2 regions of the Achromobacter sp. EB05 genome follow, and region 2 is predicted to be linked to the other one. Evidence: riboswitches for the same ligand, from Rfam matches in the RefSeq annotation. Region 2 holds a riboswitch; the other holds the start of a gene.
The links. Region 2 has a riboswitch for glycine ahead of gcvT (glycine cleavage system aminomethyltransferase GcvT). Riboswitches for the same ligand answer to the same signal wherever they lie in the genome.

Region 1 (7,226 bases), 1.4 Mb from region 2:
AATGGTCTTTTTTTGGTGCGTTTGTCCATCGCGGTCATGATCTCCCGGCGTGCCATCTCCTGGCATGGGCTTAAGGCAACGCCACCGCCTGCCTGACGCTCGCCGCCAGCATCTGCGCCGTCGCCGCCGACAGCGTCCATCCCAGATGCCCGTGCCCGGTGTTGTAGAACACGCCCGGCCGCTTACCAGGGCCGACGCGCGGCATCATGTCGGGCATCATCGGCCGCAGGCCGCACCACGGCACCACGCGCGCGGTGCGCACGCCGGGGAAATGGCGGCGGGTCCAGTCCACCAGGGGTTGGATGCGTTCGGCGCGGATGTCCAGGTTGAAGCCGTTGAACTCGGCGGTGCCGGCCACGCGGAAGCGGTCGCCCAGGCGGCTGGTGACGATCTTGGCGGCCTCGTCCAGCAGGCTCACGGTGGGCGCGGCGGCCTGGCTCGCGGCGTCGTCCAGATGCACGCTGATCGAGTAGCCCTTGACCGGGTAGATGTTCAGGCGGTCGCCCAGTTGCCGCGCGAACTGGCGGCTGGCGGCGCCGGCGCAGACCACGATGGCGTCGGCTTCGTGCTGTTCGCGCCGCGCGCCCTCTGCACGCGCGATATCCAGCACGTAGGGCAGGCCGTCGCGGCTGATGGCGCGGATGTCGGCATCCTGTTCGAAACGCACCCCGCGCCGCAGGCACGCCTGCGCCAGGCCGCTGGTGAACTTGTGGATGTCGCCGGTGGCGTCGGACGGCGTGTAGAAGCCGCCGTGGCAGGGCGTTTGCAGCGTCGGCTCGATGCCGCGGATTTCCTCGGGCGTGACGGCGTGCCGCTCCAGCCCGCCTTCGCGCAGCAGCGCGTTGGCGCGGCGCGCGGTCTCGAAGCTGGCGGCGTCATGGTAGATGTGCAGGATGCCGCGGCGCTGCAGGTCGAAGTCGATGCCTTCGTCCACCGCCATGGCGTACAGGTGCTCGCGCGCTTCGATCGCCATGCGGGTGGTGGCGATGGTGTTCTGGCGGTAGTTGCGGATCTGCCCCATGAACTGGGCCAGCCACGAATACTTGTGCCAGCTCGGGCGCGGATTGAGCAGCAGCGGCGCGTCGTGGCGGCCCAGCCAGCGCAGGCCCTTCATGATGGTGGCGGCGCTGTTCCACACTTCGGCATTGCTGGCGGACAGTTGGCCGCCGTTGGCAAAGGACGTCTCCATGGCGGGATAGCGCTGGCGGTCGTAGACGGTGACGTCGTAGCCCAGTTTGCTCAAGGCGTAGGCGGACGTGACGCCGGTGATACCGGCGCCGATGATGGCGATGCGGGGCATGATGGCTCCAGAAGGCGTGGCCACGACCCAACGGCCGTGGCACCCCATCTGTCTCTGTACCTGAGAGCTTCACCCGGGCGCGGCGGCGCGGGTTCCCCTTCGGTGGGCGCCAGGCGCCTCTCTCCAGATTGTCTAGACCGCGCAGTCCTGTTGCCTGAGAGTTTCCGGGGCGGTTGCTCCGTCGGCGCCCGCCACGAGGGCGGGACTCTTCTGCGGGGTTTTGAATCGACGCACCGAGAATAGCCAAAATTCGGCGCGGGCGGGACTCAGGGTTAATACCAGGGGGGCGCCGGATTGGCTCTACACTGGGCGCCGAACCGCCGGCACGCGCCGGCCGGAAAACGAAAGGACGATCCCGCATGCGCGCTCCGGCAATGTTCCGTATTTCCCTGCTGTCCATGACGTTGACGCTGGCCCTGGCCGGCGCCGCCTCGGCCGGCCCGGCCGTCGCGCAAGCGCCCGCCGCCAAGGCAACCACGGCATCGACCTCCGTATCCACGCCCGCATCCTCGCCGGCATCCACCGCCAAGGCATCCGCGACGCCGGCACCCGCGTCCGCCGAGGCCGATCGCGCCACCGCCGCCGTCGACGCCGCCGTGGCCGAGGTCATGCGCGAGTACGGCATCGCCGGCATGGCCATCGGCGTCAGCCGCGACGGCGAGCAGCGCTTCTTCAACTACGGCGACGCCTCGCGCGCGCCGCGCCGCGCGGTCTCCAGCGACACCCTGTTCGAACTGGGGTCGATCAGCAAGACCTTCACCGTCACGCTGGCCGCCTACGCCCAGGCCACGGGCCGCCTGTCGCTCACCGACAGCCCGGCCAAGTGGGTGCCCGAGCTGCAAGGCAGCGAATTCGCCAGGCTGACGCTGGTGAACCTGGCCACGCACACCGCCGGCGGCTTCCCCTTGCAGGTGCCGGACGCGGTGCAGAGCATGGCGCAACTGATGGACTACCTGAAGGCCTGGACCCCGCGGTACGCGCCTGGCACGCGCCGCACCTACGCCAACCCCAGCATCGGTATGCTGGGCGTGGTGGCGGCGCGCGCGCTGGGCGAGCCCTACGTGGTGGCGATGGAGCAGCGGCTGTTTCCCAAGCTGGGCCTGCGCGATACCTACCTGGAAGTGCCGCCGGGCAAGATGCCCGACTACGCCCAGGGCTACGACAAGCAGGATGCGCCGGTGCGCGTGAACCCGGGCGTGCTGGCGGACGAGGCCTATGGCGTGAAGTCCAGCGCCCGCGACATGCTGCGCTTCGTCGAGATCAACCTGGGCACCACGCCGGTCGATGCCACGCTGCAGCGCGCCATCGCCGAGACCCATACCGGCTATTACCAGTTGGGCGCGATGACGCAGGACCTGATCTGGGAACAGTACCGTTACCCGGTGTCGGTGGAAGACCTGGTGCACGGCAATTCCGCCCAGGTCGCGTTCGAGACCCTGCCGGTCAAGGCCCTGCAACCGCCGCTGGCGCCGCAGCAGGCAGTGTGGATCAACAAGACCGGCGCCACCAATGGCTTCGGCGCCTACGTGGCGTTCGTGCCGTCGCGCAAGCTCGGCATCGTGATCCTGGCCAACCGCAACTATCCGAATGAGGCGCGGGTGCGGCTGGCGTTGCGGGTGCTCAAGGCGCTGGCGCCGTGAACGCCGGCGTCGGTCTTTGCCGTAGCGCAAACCCGTCGGACCCGATTCCGCCCTGGCGCGCGCCGCTGCGGCGATAATCGCGCGCATGACCTACCAATTACTCAAAATGCTGCATGTCGCCGCCGTGGTCGCATGGCTGGGCGGCTCCCTGTTCGTGTCGCTGTTCCTGCTGTCGTCGCAGCCGCCCGACAGCGACGAGGCGCCCAAGGAACGCAGGATGCTGGGCGCGCTGCGCCGCTGGACGCTGTTCGTGACCACGCCGGCGATGGTGCTGGCCTGGCTGGTCGGCCTGCACCTGGCCGTGACCTTCGGCTGGTTCGCCATGACCTGGATCTGGATCAAGATCGCGCTGGCGCTGGTCCTGTCGGGCCTGCTGGGCGTGCAGAGCGCGGCCTTGCGCCGCCAGTCGCAGGGCAGCGTGAAACGCGCGCCGCTGGTCGACCTGTACGCGCCGCTCACGGTGGTCGCCGCGGCGGTCATCGTGACGCTGGTGGTGGTCAAGCCGTTCTGAGGCGCCACTTATGCGCCGGCGCCATATCCAAACGCCCCTGTAATAACGACTCAACCAACTATTCGTTCGCGCGCGCAGGGGCCATCCCTAGAATCGTCTCCTCATAACCGTATCGACTGAGAGGCGATTTCCATATGACTCCCCGCACTTACACCGCCCGCGCGGGCACGCTGGCCAAGGCCCTGCTGGGCGCCGTGCTGGCCGCGGCCGCCATGTTCCACGGGCCGGCCTTCTCGGCCGATCCCAAGCCGCTCAAGGTCGGCGTGCGCGGCGGCGTCGACGAACAGATCTGGGAAGTGGTGGCGCAGGTCGCCAAGAAGAACGGCCTGGCCGTCGAGCCGGTGGTCATCACCGGCACCGCCAGCCCCAACGAGGCGCTCAACAACGGCGACCTGGACGCCAACGCGTTCCAGCACATCCCGTTCCTGAACGACCAGATCAAGCAGCGCGGCTACAAACTCGTGTCGGTGGCCAATACGCTGATCTCGCCCATCGCCTTCTATTCGAAGAAATACAAGTCGCTGCAGGCCCTGCCCGAAGGCGCCAAGGTCGGCATCCCCAACGATCCCAGCAACCAGACCCGTGCGCTGGTGATCCTGCGCGACCAGGGCCTGATCACGCTCAAGGACGGCTTCGATCCGGCCACGGGCACCGCGACGCTGGCCGACGTGACCTCCAACCCGCGCAAGCTCGACTTCGTCGAAAGCGCCTCGGTGGTGCTGGCGCGTTCGCTGCCCGACGTCGACACCGCCGCCATCGTCAACAGCTTCGCCTACCAGGCTGGGCTGATCGCCACGCGTGACGGCATCGCGGTGGAGAAGAAAGAGAACAACCCCTACGTCAACATCATCGCCGTGCGCGAGAAAGACAGGAACGCGCCCTGGGTGCCCGAGCTGGTCAAGGCCTATCACTCCGAGGAAGTGCGCCAGTTCATCCTGAGCAAGTACGAAGGCTCGGTGATCCCGGTCTTCTGAGCCGGAACGCGCGGCGGCGCCAGCCGGCGCCGCCGCCATCCTCGCTCGCGGAGCGGCACGCGCCGCCGCGCGGGCGGCTCGGGAACACAGCATGATGCAACACGACATCCCCCTGGCGGATCCGGCCCTGCGGCCCGCCGCCGACGCGGCGCAAGACGCCCACATCGTTTTCGACGGCCTGCAGAAACGCTACCAGGGCCCGCGGGGCACGGTAACGGCGCTGGCCGATATCTCCTTTTCCATCGGGCGCGGCGAGGTGTTCGGCATCATCGGCCGCAGCGGCGCCGGCAAGTCGACGCTGCTGCGCTCGATCAACATGCTGGAGCGGCCCAGCGCCGGCCAGGTGCGGGTCGACGGCGTGGACGTCGGCGGCCTGGACGAAAATGCGCTGGTCGGCCTGCGGCGCCGCATCGGCATGATCTTCCAGCACTTCAACCTGCTGTCGGCCAAGACCGTGGCGCAGAACGTGGCCTTGCCGCTGCGTGTCGCGGGCGTCAAGCCGGCCGAGGCGCGCGCCAAGGTCGACGCGCTGCTGGACCTGGTCGGGTTGCGCGACAAGGCCGACACCTATCCTTCCAAGCTGTCCGGCGGCCAGAAGCAGCGCGTGGGCATCGCCCGCGCCCTGGTGCATGACCCGGAGATCCTGCTGTGCGACGAGGCCACCTCGGCGCTCGACCCCGAAACCACTCAGTCGATCCTGGCGCTGCTGCGCGACATCAACCGCAAGCTGGGCCTGACGGTGGTGCTGATCACGCACGATATGGCGGTGATCCGCGAGGTCTGCCACAAGGTGCTGGTGCTGGACGGCGGCCGCAAGGTCGAGCACGGCGAGGTCTGGCGCGTGTTCGGCAATCCCCAGGCCGATGCCACCCGTGCGTTGCTGCGGCCGTTGCAGCATGACCTGCCGGCCGACCTGGCCGCGCGGCTGGTGCCGGACCTGCAAGGCGGCGCGGGCCTGGCAGTGCTGCGGCTGCGCTTCACCGGGCAGGGCCGTCCCGAGGGCGTCTCGCTGCAGGCGTTGGCGGCGCTGGGGCCGGGCGCGACGCTGTTGCATGGCGGGCTGGACCGCCTGCGCGGCCACGCCCAGGGCAGCCTGCTGGTGTCGGTGCCGGCCGCCGTTCTACAGGAAGAGGCCGCGCGCGCCGCGCTGGTGGCCGATCAGATCGAGGTACTGGGCTATGTCGCTGCCGATGCTGGATAAATACCTGCAGGCCTTCCTGCAGACGCTGACCATGGTGGGCGTGTCCGCGCTCATCGCGATCGCCGCCGGCCTGACGCTGGCGGTGGTGCTGACCGTCACCGCGCCGGGCAACCTGTATCCGCGGCCGCGCCTGAACAAAGCGCTGTCGATCACCGTGAACACGTTCCGCGCCATCCCCTTCATCATCCTGCTGGTGGCGATGCTGCCGTTCACGCGCATGCTGGTCGGCACCACGCTCGGCACCTGGGCCGCGATCGTGCCGCTGTCGGCCAATCTGGTGCCGTTCTTCGCGCGCATCGCCCAGGTCAGCCTGAACGATGTCGACCACGGCCTGGTGGAGGCCGCGCGCGCCATGGGCTGCCGCCGCTGGCACATCGTGCGCCACGTGCTGCTGCCCGAGGCGTTGCCCGGCATCATCGGCGGCATGACCGTCAGCGTCATCGCCATGATCAACGCCTCGGCCATGGCCGGCGCGGTGGGCGCCGGCGGCCTGGGCGACCTGGCCATCCGCTATGGCTACGAACGCTACGAGACCCGCGTGATGTTCGAAGTGATCGTGATCCTGATCGCGCTGGTCTCGATCGTGCAATTCACCGGCGAATGGCTGTCGCGCCGCGCCGACCACAAGCGCTGACGGCGCCGCGCCGTCCGCATCCCCGAGCTGATTCCCGGAGGTATCCATGTCCGACTCGCAACACCACGGCTTCGCCACCCGCGCCATCCACCTGGGCTACGACCCGCTGGACGAGCAGGGCGCGCTGTCGCCGCCGCTCTACCTGACCTCCACCTACACCCAGGACAGCATCGAGGCCTTCGACCGCATTCGCCTCGGCGAACAATCGGGCTACGTCTACGGCCGCACCCGCAACCCGACCCAGGCCCTGCTGGAAGAGCGGCTGGCCTCGCTCGAAGGCGCCGAGGCCGGCGTGGTCACCGCGTCGGGCATGGCGGCGATCTCGGCCACGCTGCTGTCGCTGCTGCAAAGCGGCGACGAGATCGTGGTCGACCAGATCGTCTACGGCACCGCCTTCACGCTGTTCGCGCAGGGGCTGCCGCGCCTGGGCATCAACGCCGTGTTCGCCGATTTCACGCGCCCGGAAGCCGTGGCCGCCGCCATCGGCCCCAAGACCCGCGCGGTCTATTTCGAGACGCCGGCCAACCCCAACCTGCGGCTGGTCGACATCGCCGCCATCTCGGCCATCGCGCGCGGCAAAGGGCTCTTGACCATCGTCGACAACACCTTCGCCACGCCCGTGCTGCAACGGCCGCTGCAACACGGCGCCGACATCGTGCTGCACTCGGCCACCAAGTACCTGGGCGGCCACGGCGACCTGCTCGCCGGCGCGGTGGTCGGCCGCAAGCAGCACATCGACGCGATCCGCCTGCAGGGCCTGCGTTACTTCACCGGCGCGACGCTGTCGCCGTTCACCGCCTTCCTGGTGCTGCGCGGCCTGAAGACGCTGGAATTGCGGGTCGAGCGTCACAGCGAATCGGCATTGAAGGTGGCGAAGTTCCTGCGCGAACACGCGGCGGTGGCCGACGTGTTCTATCCGGGCCTGGCGGGCACGGCCGGCGCCGAGATCGCGCAGCGCCAGCAGGC
Region 2 (7,226 bases):
CGACCTGCGCCTGGAATTCCTGTGCAATGACTTCTCCGAGAAGTGCTACGACCTGGTCGCCACCGCCACCTACGCCAGCAAGAAGCCGGCCACGCTCAAGGCCATCAACGCCTGGAACCAGGAGTACCGCTGGACCCGCGCTTACCTGGACGACAAGAACCAGGCCGTGCTGCAGATGGACATGAACGCCGAAGGCGGCATCGGCAAGAAAAACCTGCAGATCCTGCTGAACACCTACTTCAGCATCACCGAGGAATTCGCCACCGCCATCACGGCGGCGCCGGCCAGGAAGTAAGACGGCCGCGAAAAAGCAAAACCCCCATCGTGCGATGGGGGTTTTTTTTGCCTGTCGCCAGGCAAGCCTCGATGACCCGCCCCAAGGGGCGGGCCGTCACGCGGCATCAGGCGTAGGCTTCGACCGGCAGGCAGGCGCAAACCAGGTTGCGGTCGCCATAGGCGTTGTCCACGCGCGCCACCGGCGGCCAGTACTTGGCCTCGCGCAGCGAAGCCACCGGGTAGGCGGCCTGCTGGCGCGGGTAGTCGTGCAGCCATTCCTCGGCCAGCAGCATCTGCGCGGTGTGCGGCGCGTTCTTCAGGACGTTGTCCTCGCGATCGCGTTCGCCGCGCTCGACCTGGGCGATTTCCTCGCGGATCGAGATCATCGCCTCGATGAAGCGGTCCAGCTCGGCCACGCCTTCGGATTCGGTCGGCTCGACCATCAGCGTGCCGGCCACCGGGAAGCTCATGGTGGGGGCATGGAAGCCGTAGTCCATCAGGCGCTTGGCGATGTCCTCGGCGCTGATGCCGCTGGTTTCCTTGAGCGGACGCACGTCCAGGATGCACTCGTGCGCCACGCGGCCGTTGCGGCCCGCGTACAGCACCGGGTAGTGGCCGCGCAGGCGGGTGGCGATGTAGTTGGCGTTCAGGATCGCGACTTCGGTGGCGCGGCGCAGGCCGTCGGCGCCCATCAGCGCGATGTACACGAACGGGATCGGCAGGATGCCGGCCGAACCGAACGGCGCGGCCGAGACCGGGCCGACCTTGGCTTCGCCGGGCAGCTTGCCCTGCTCGTTCACCACGCCGGGCAGGTACGGCGCGAGGTGCGCGCGCACCGCCACCGGACCGACGCCCGGGCCGCCGCCGCCGTGCGGGATGCAGAAGGTCTTGTGCAGGTTCAGGTGCGACACGTCCGAGCCGAACTTGCCCGGCTTGGCCACGCCGACCATGGCGTTCATGTTGGCGCCGTCCAGGTACACCTGGCCGCCGGCCTGGTGCACCAGGTCGCAGATCTCGGTCACGGCTTCCTCGAACACGCCGTGCGTGGACGGGTAGGTGATCATCAGCGCGGCCAGCTTGTCGCCGACCTGTTCGATCTTGGCGCGCAGGTCGCCCAGGTCGACGTTGCCGTTGGCGTCGGAGGCCACCACCACCACGTCCATGCCGGCCAGTTGCGCCGACGCGGGGTTGGTGCCGTGGGCCGACGACGGAATCAGGCAGACGTTGCGCTGGTGCTGGCCGTTGGCCTGGTGGTAGCCGCGGATCGCCAGCAGGCCGGCGTATTCGCCCTGCGCGCCCGAGTTGGGCTGCAGGCTGATGTTGTCGTAGCCGGTGATCTCGCACAGCGCGGCCGACAGGCGCGTGATCAGCTCGTCATAGCCCTTGCTCTGCGAGGCGGGCGCGAACGGATGCACCAGCGCGAACTCGGGCCAGGTGATGGGGATCATCTCGGCCGTGGCGTTCAGCTTCATGGTGCAGGAGCCCAGCGGGATCATGGTGCGGTCCAGCGCCAAGTCCTTGTCGGCGAGCTTGCGCAGGTAGCGCAGCATGTCGGTTTCCGACTGCACGCTGGAGAACACCGGATGCTTGAGGATGGCGCTTTCACGCGCCACCGCGGCGGGGATGCCGCCGGCCGCCTTGGCGTCCAGCGCGTCGATGTCCAGTTCGACGTCGTCGCGTTCCAGGCCGGCGGCGAACACGTTCACCAGCGCCTGCAGGTCGGCGGCGGTGACGGTCTCGTCCAGCGACACGGCCAGGCGCGCGCCGTCGACACGGCGCAGGTTGATGTGCTCGCACTCGGCGGCCGTGATGATGGCGGGCGTGGCCGGGCCGGTTTCCAGCAGCAGCGTGTCGAAGAAGGTGTCGTTGGCGACCTTGATGCCCAGCTTGCCGAGTTCGGCGCGCAGGATGGCGGTGTAGCGCTGCACGCGCTCGGCGATGCGGCGGATGCCGGCCGGGCCGTGCCAGACGGCGTACATGCCGGCCATCACGGCCAGCAGCACCTGCGCGGTGCAGATGTTCGAGGTGGCCTTCTCGCGGCGGATGTGCTGTTCGCGCGTCTGCAGCGCCAGGCGCATCGCCGGGTTGCCCTGGGCGTCCTTGGACACGCCGACCAGACGGCCGGCCATGTTGCGCTTGAAGGCGTCCTTGCAGGCCATGAAGCCGGCGTGCGGGCCGCCGAAGCCGAACGGCACGCCGAAGCGCTGGGCCGAACCGATGGCGATGTCCGCGCCCCATTCGCCGGGCGCGGCCAGCAGCGCCAGCGCCAGCAGGTCGGTGGCCACGGCCACCACCGCGCCCTGCGCGTGGGCGGTCTCGGCCAGCTTGCGGTAGTCGGCCACCGAGCCGGTGCTGTGCGGGTACTGCAGCAGCACGCCGAAGCACTCCGGCAGGCCATCGGCCTCGTCGCCGACGGCGATCTCGATGTCCAGGCCCTCGGCGCGCGTGCGCACGACCTCGATGGTCTGCGGATGCACGTGGCGCGAGATGAAGAACACCGGGCTTTGCGACTTGGCGCTGCGGCGCGCCAGCGTCATGGCTTCGGCGGCGGCGGTGCTTTCATCGAGCAGCGAGGCGTTGGAGATGTCCAGCCCGGTCAGGTCGGCGACCATGGTCTGGTAGTTCAGCAGGGCCTCCAGGCGACCCTGCGAGATCTCGGGCTGGTACGGCGTGTAGGCCGTGTACCAGGCGGGATTCTCGAGAATGTTGCGCAACACCACGTTGGGCGTCTGCGTGCCGTAGTACCCCTGGCCGATGTAGTTGCGGTAGACCTTGTTGCGGCCGGCGATCTGCTTCAGTTCGGCCAGCACGTCGGCTTCGCTGCGCGACGGCGGCAGCGCCAGCGGCGCCTGGCTGCGGATCTTGGGCGGCACGACTTCTTCGATCAGGGCGTCCAGGCTGGGGCTGCCGATGGCGGCAAGCATGGCGGCCTGATCGGCGTCGGAGGGGCCGATGTGGCGGGGGATGAAGTCGGTGTGGGTGTCTAGGGCGCGCGACATGGGGGATCTCGGGATGGCGGTGTCGTCGGGGGGGACGGACGGTGATGCATGGACGGGCGGCGGCGCCAGCGCCGCGCCCGCCCCGGCCGGCTTAGCCGTTGGCGACGGCTTCGTAGCCGGCGGCGTCCAGCAGCTTGTCGGCATCGGCGGCGTTGACCGGCTTGATCTTGAAGATCCAGGCGGTGAAGGCCGATTCGTTGATCAGGTTGGGGTTGCTTTCCAGCTCGTCGTTGAACGCGACGATTTCGCCGGCCACGGGCGCGTAGATGTCGGAGGCGGCCTTGACCGACTCGACCACGCCGGCGGTCTCGCCCGCGTTCAGCTTGGCGCCGACCTTGACGTCGCCGACGAAGACCAGGTCACCCAGTTGGTCCTGGGCGGTATCGGTGATGCCGACGACGAACACGTCGCCTTCGGCTTTGACCCATTCATGGGACTCGGTGTACTTGCGATCGGTGGGCAGACTCATGGGAACTCCTGGGGGGATTCGGATAAGGAAATGGTGTTGCGCGCCTCGCGCCGGCGGCCTGCGCCCCAAAAGGGGCGGGCCTGCGGCGCGAAGCTTCGAGTTTACGAGTGTTCGACGGCTTTGCCGTTACGGACAAACGGCAGCTTGCAGACCAGGGCGGGCACCCACTTGCCGCGGATGTCGACCTCGACCGTGTCGCCCGCGACCACGCCTTGCGGCAGGCGGGCAAAGCCGATCGACACGCCCAGCGTCGGCGACATGGTGCCGCTGGTGAGTTCGCCCGTGCCGTTCTTGGCGCGCACCGCCATGTGGGCACGCATCACGCCACGTTCCTGCAGCTTCAGGCCGACGAAGGCGGCGGGCGTGGCGAACTGCTCCAGCGCGTCGCGGCCGATGAAGCGGCGCTCGGGGTTCTTCAGGGAAACCGTCCAGGTCAGCGCGGCTTCGCCGGGCTGGGTCAGTTCGTCCATGTCCTGGCCGTAGAGGTTCATGCCGGCTTCCAGGCGCAGCGTGTCGCGCGCGCCCAGGCCGGCCGGGCGCACACCCTGGGCCGCCAGGTCGCGCCACAGTTGCACCGCCTCGGCGGCGGGCAGCACGATTTCGAAGCCGTCTTCGCCGGTGTAGCCGGTGCGCGCGACCAGCGTGTCGTCGCCGACGCGGGCGGCCACGAACGGGGTCAGCGGCTCGCTGGCGGCCTGCCAGGCGGGGCGCGCGGCCCAGACCTTGGCGCGGGCGTTGGGGCCCTGCACGGCGATCATGGCCAGGTCGCGGCGCGGCGTGATGGTGACGTCGAACTTGCCGGCCTGCCTGACGCGCTGCATCCAGGCCATGTCCTTGTCGGCGGTGCCGGCGTTGACCACCACGCGCCATTCATCGGCGGCGAAGAAATACACGATCAGGTCGTCGATGACGCCGCCCTGCGGGTTCAGCATGCAGGTGTAGAGCGCCTTGCCGGGCACGGTCAGCTTGGCGACGTCGTTGGCCACCAGGCGCTGCAGGAAGGCGTAGGCGTCGGGGCCGGTGATGTCGGCGTTGAGCATGTGCGAGACGTCGAACATGCCGGCGTCCTGGCGCACCGCGTGGTGCTCCTCCAGTTGCGAGCCGTAGGCCAGGGGCATGTCCCAGCCGCCGAAGTCGACCATGCGGGCGCCAGAGGCGATATGTTCGTCGGCCAGCGGGGTGCGTTTGAGGGGTGCGGACATGCGCGGGTACTCCGGAGCGGCAGCGTTGCCAGGGTTACGGAATGCCGCCGGCGGACGGGATGCGCCCACGCAACGGCTGAATCTTCCGCCCCTCTGTCCTTTTGCCTGAGAGTTGCCCCGCGTGGCGGGTTTGCACCTTCGGCGCCTGGGCTGCTCGCTATGTCCCTGATTGGGCAGCGGCGCCAGGTCTCTCCAGAGTGCTGCTTTGCCGCGTCCGCGCGGTGAAAACCGGGACAGGGCAAGCATGCGCGGTATGGGATACCTGAGCGATTCCGGGCGAATTGCGCCTTCGGCGGCAGCCGCGAACGGCCGCTCTCTCCCGCAACATGCGTGACAGCGCCGAAAGCATACCGCGAAACGCGATTGCGTTGTTGATCCGTGAACGCTGGCCGGTCGCCGCCGCGCCCGTGTCAGCCCAGCGCGGTGTCCAGCAGCATCATCAGCACGAAGCCCAGCATCAGGCCGCAGGTGGCGTAGACCTCGTGCCCCTTGCGGTGCGACTCGGGGATGATCTCGTGGCTGATCACGAACAGCATGGCGCCGGCGGCAAAGCCCAGCCCCCACGGCAGCAATGCCGCCGACCAGCCCACCACCACCGCGCCCAGCACCGCGCCGACCGGCTCGACCAGGCCCGACAGCATGCCCAGCGCCACCGCGAACGCGCGCTTGTAGCCGGCGGCGATCAGCGCCACCGCCACCACCAATCCTTCGGGGATGTCCTGGATGGCGATACCGGTGGCCAGCGCGGTGCCCCGCAGCGGATCGTTGCCGGCGTAGCCGACGCCGATGGCCAGGCCTTCGGGCAGGTTGTGCAGCGTAATGGCGAAGACGAACAGCCAGGCGCGGCGCAGGCGGTGCGCCTCGATGCCCTCGCGGCCCTTGATGAAATGCTCGTGCGGCAACAGCCGATCCATCAGCAGCAGCGCCGCCGCGCCCAGCAGGATGGCGGCGCCCACCGTCAGGCCCGCGCCCCAGGGGCCGGCGCCCTGCGACTCGGCCGCCGCGATGCCAGGCGCCACCAGCGAGAACGCGCTGGCCGCCAGCATCACGCCGGCGCCGAAGCCGAACATGCTGTCCTGCATCTTCTGGGGGATGGTGCGCGCGAACAGGATCGGCAGCGTGCCCGCCGCGGTGGCGCCGGCGGCGACCATGCCGCCCAGCAGCGCGTCGGCCACGTGCGGCGCATTGGCATCGAAATAGACCCACGCCTGGTGCAGGCCCAGGCAGGCGACCAGCACCGCCAGCGTCCAGACGCTGACGCTGGTGGCCGCGGGCCGGATGCGATGACGGCTGAAGGTGTTCATGGTCCACTGCCCTCGCGCGATGCCGGCTCAGCCCACGGCGACGGCGTAGCGGCGCGCCACCTCGGACCAATCGATCACATTGTAGAAGGCGCCGATGTATTCCGGACGGCGGTTCTGGTACTTGAGGTAGTAGGCGTGCTCCCACACGTCCAGCCCCAGGATCGGCGTGTTGCCCTGCATCAGCGGGCTATCCTGGTTGGCGCTGCTTTCCACTGCCAGCTTGCCGTCCGGCGTCACGCTGAGCCAGGCCCAGCCGCTGCCGAAGCGCGTCAGCGCGGCCTTGGTGAAGGTATCGCGGAAGGCTGCCTGGCCGCCCAGCTCGGCATCGATGGCGCGGGCCAGCGCGCCGTCGGGCTCGCCGCCGCCGCGCGGCGACATGACCGCCCAGAACAGGCTGTGATTGGCATGCCCGCCGCCGTTGTTGCGCACCGCGCCGCGGATCGCCTCGGGCAACTGGTCGATGCGCGCCACCAGGGCGTCGACCGGCTCGTCGGTGGCGATGCCGGCGCCTTCCAGCGCGGCGTTCAGGTTGTTGACGTAGGTCTGGTGATGCTTGCCGTGGTGGATCTCCATCGTCAGCGCATCGATGTGCGGTTCAAGCGCGTCGTAGGCGTAAGGCAGGGGCGGCAGGGTGTAGGCCAAGGCGATCTCCGTCGGGCAACGCCGCCGACGAGGGCGAGCGTCTTATTTTTGAAAATACAAATGATAGGTATTTTTATTTGATACGACAACGATAACGTTGCAATGCCTGTCATGCAGGCAGGCTATGGGCCGGACAGCCCTTGGCGAGCAGCACGAAGCGTGCCCGCGCCGGCGGCGCGAAAAGCGTTGGACAAAGCGGGCGTCGCGCCCGGGAAGGAATGTGGCCGGAGCACGGGGAACGCGGGCAGCGCCCGGAACCGCTAGAGCGCCTTGCCGCAGGCCACGCCGGAGGCCCAGGCCCACTGGAAGTTGTAGCCGCCCAGCCAGCCGGTGA

Region 1: another riboswitch for glycine. It lies ahead of AAID08_RS18680 (D-amino acid dehydrogenase); the one in region 2 lies ahead of gcvT (glycine cleavage system aminomethyltransferase GcvT).

What each region holds. Positions count from the first base shown of each region.
Region 1 is NZ_CP155917.1:4,109,971-4,117,196, reverse strand. Features, by position in the region: gene AAID08_RS18680 (D-amino acid dehydrogenase) at 71-1,300, opposite strand; glycine riboswitch at 1,345-1,431, opposite strand; glycine riboswitch at 1,433-1,523, opposite strand; gene ampC (class C beta-lactamase) at 1,660-2,940, shown strand; gene AAID08_RS18670 (CopD family protein) at 3,026-3,451, shown strand; gene AAID08_RS18665 (MetQ/NlpA family ABC transporter substrate-binding protein) at 3,586-4,425, shown strand; gene AAID08_RS18660 (methionine ABC transporter ATP-binding protein) at 4,517-5,626, shown strand; gene AAID08_RS18655 (methionine ABC transporter permease) at 5,604-6,260, shown strand; gene AAID08_RS18650 (trans-sulfuration enzyme family protein) at 6,307-7,226, shown strand, end outside.
Region 2 is NZ_CP155917.1:5,524,301-5,531,526, forward strand. Features, by position in the region: gene AAID08_RS25200 (DUF945 family protein) at 1-295, shown strand, start outside; gene gcvP (aminomethyl-transferring glycine dehydrogenase) at 402-3,275, opposite strand; gene gcvH (glycine cleavage system protein GcvH) at 3,367-3,744, opposite strand; gene gcvT (glycine cleavage system aminomethyltransferase GcvT) at 3,846-4,946, opposite strand; glycine riboswitch at 5,030-5,152, opposite strand; glycine riboswitch at 5,186-5,278, opposite strand; gene AAID08_RS25220 (ZIP family metal transporter) at 5,357-6,250, opposite strand; gene AAID08_RS25225 (superoxide dismutase) at 6,278-6,892, opposite strand; gene AAID08_RS25230 (NAD(P)/FAD-dependent oxidoreductase) at 7,153-7,226, opposite strand, start outside.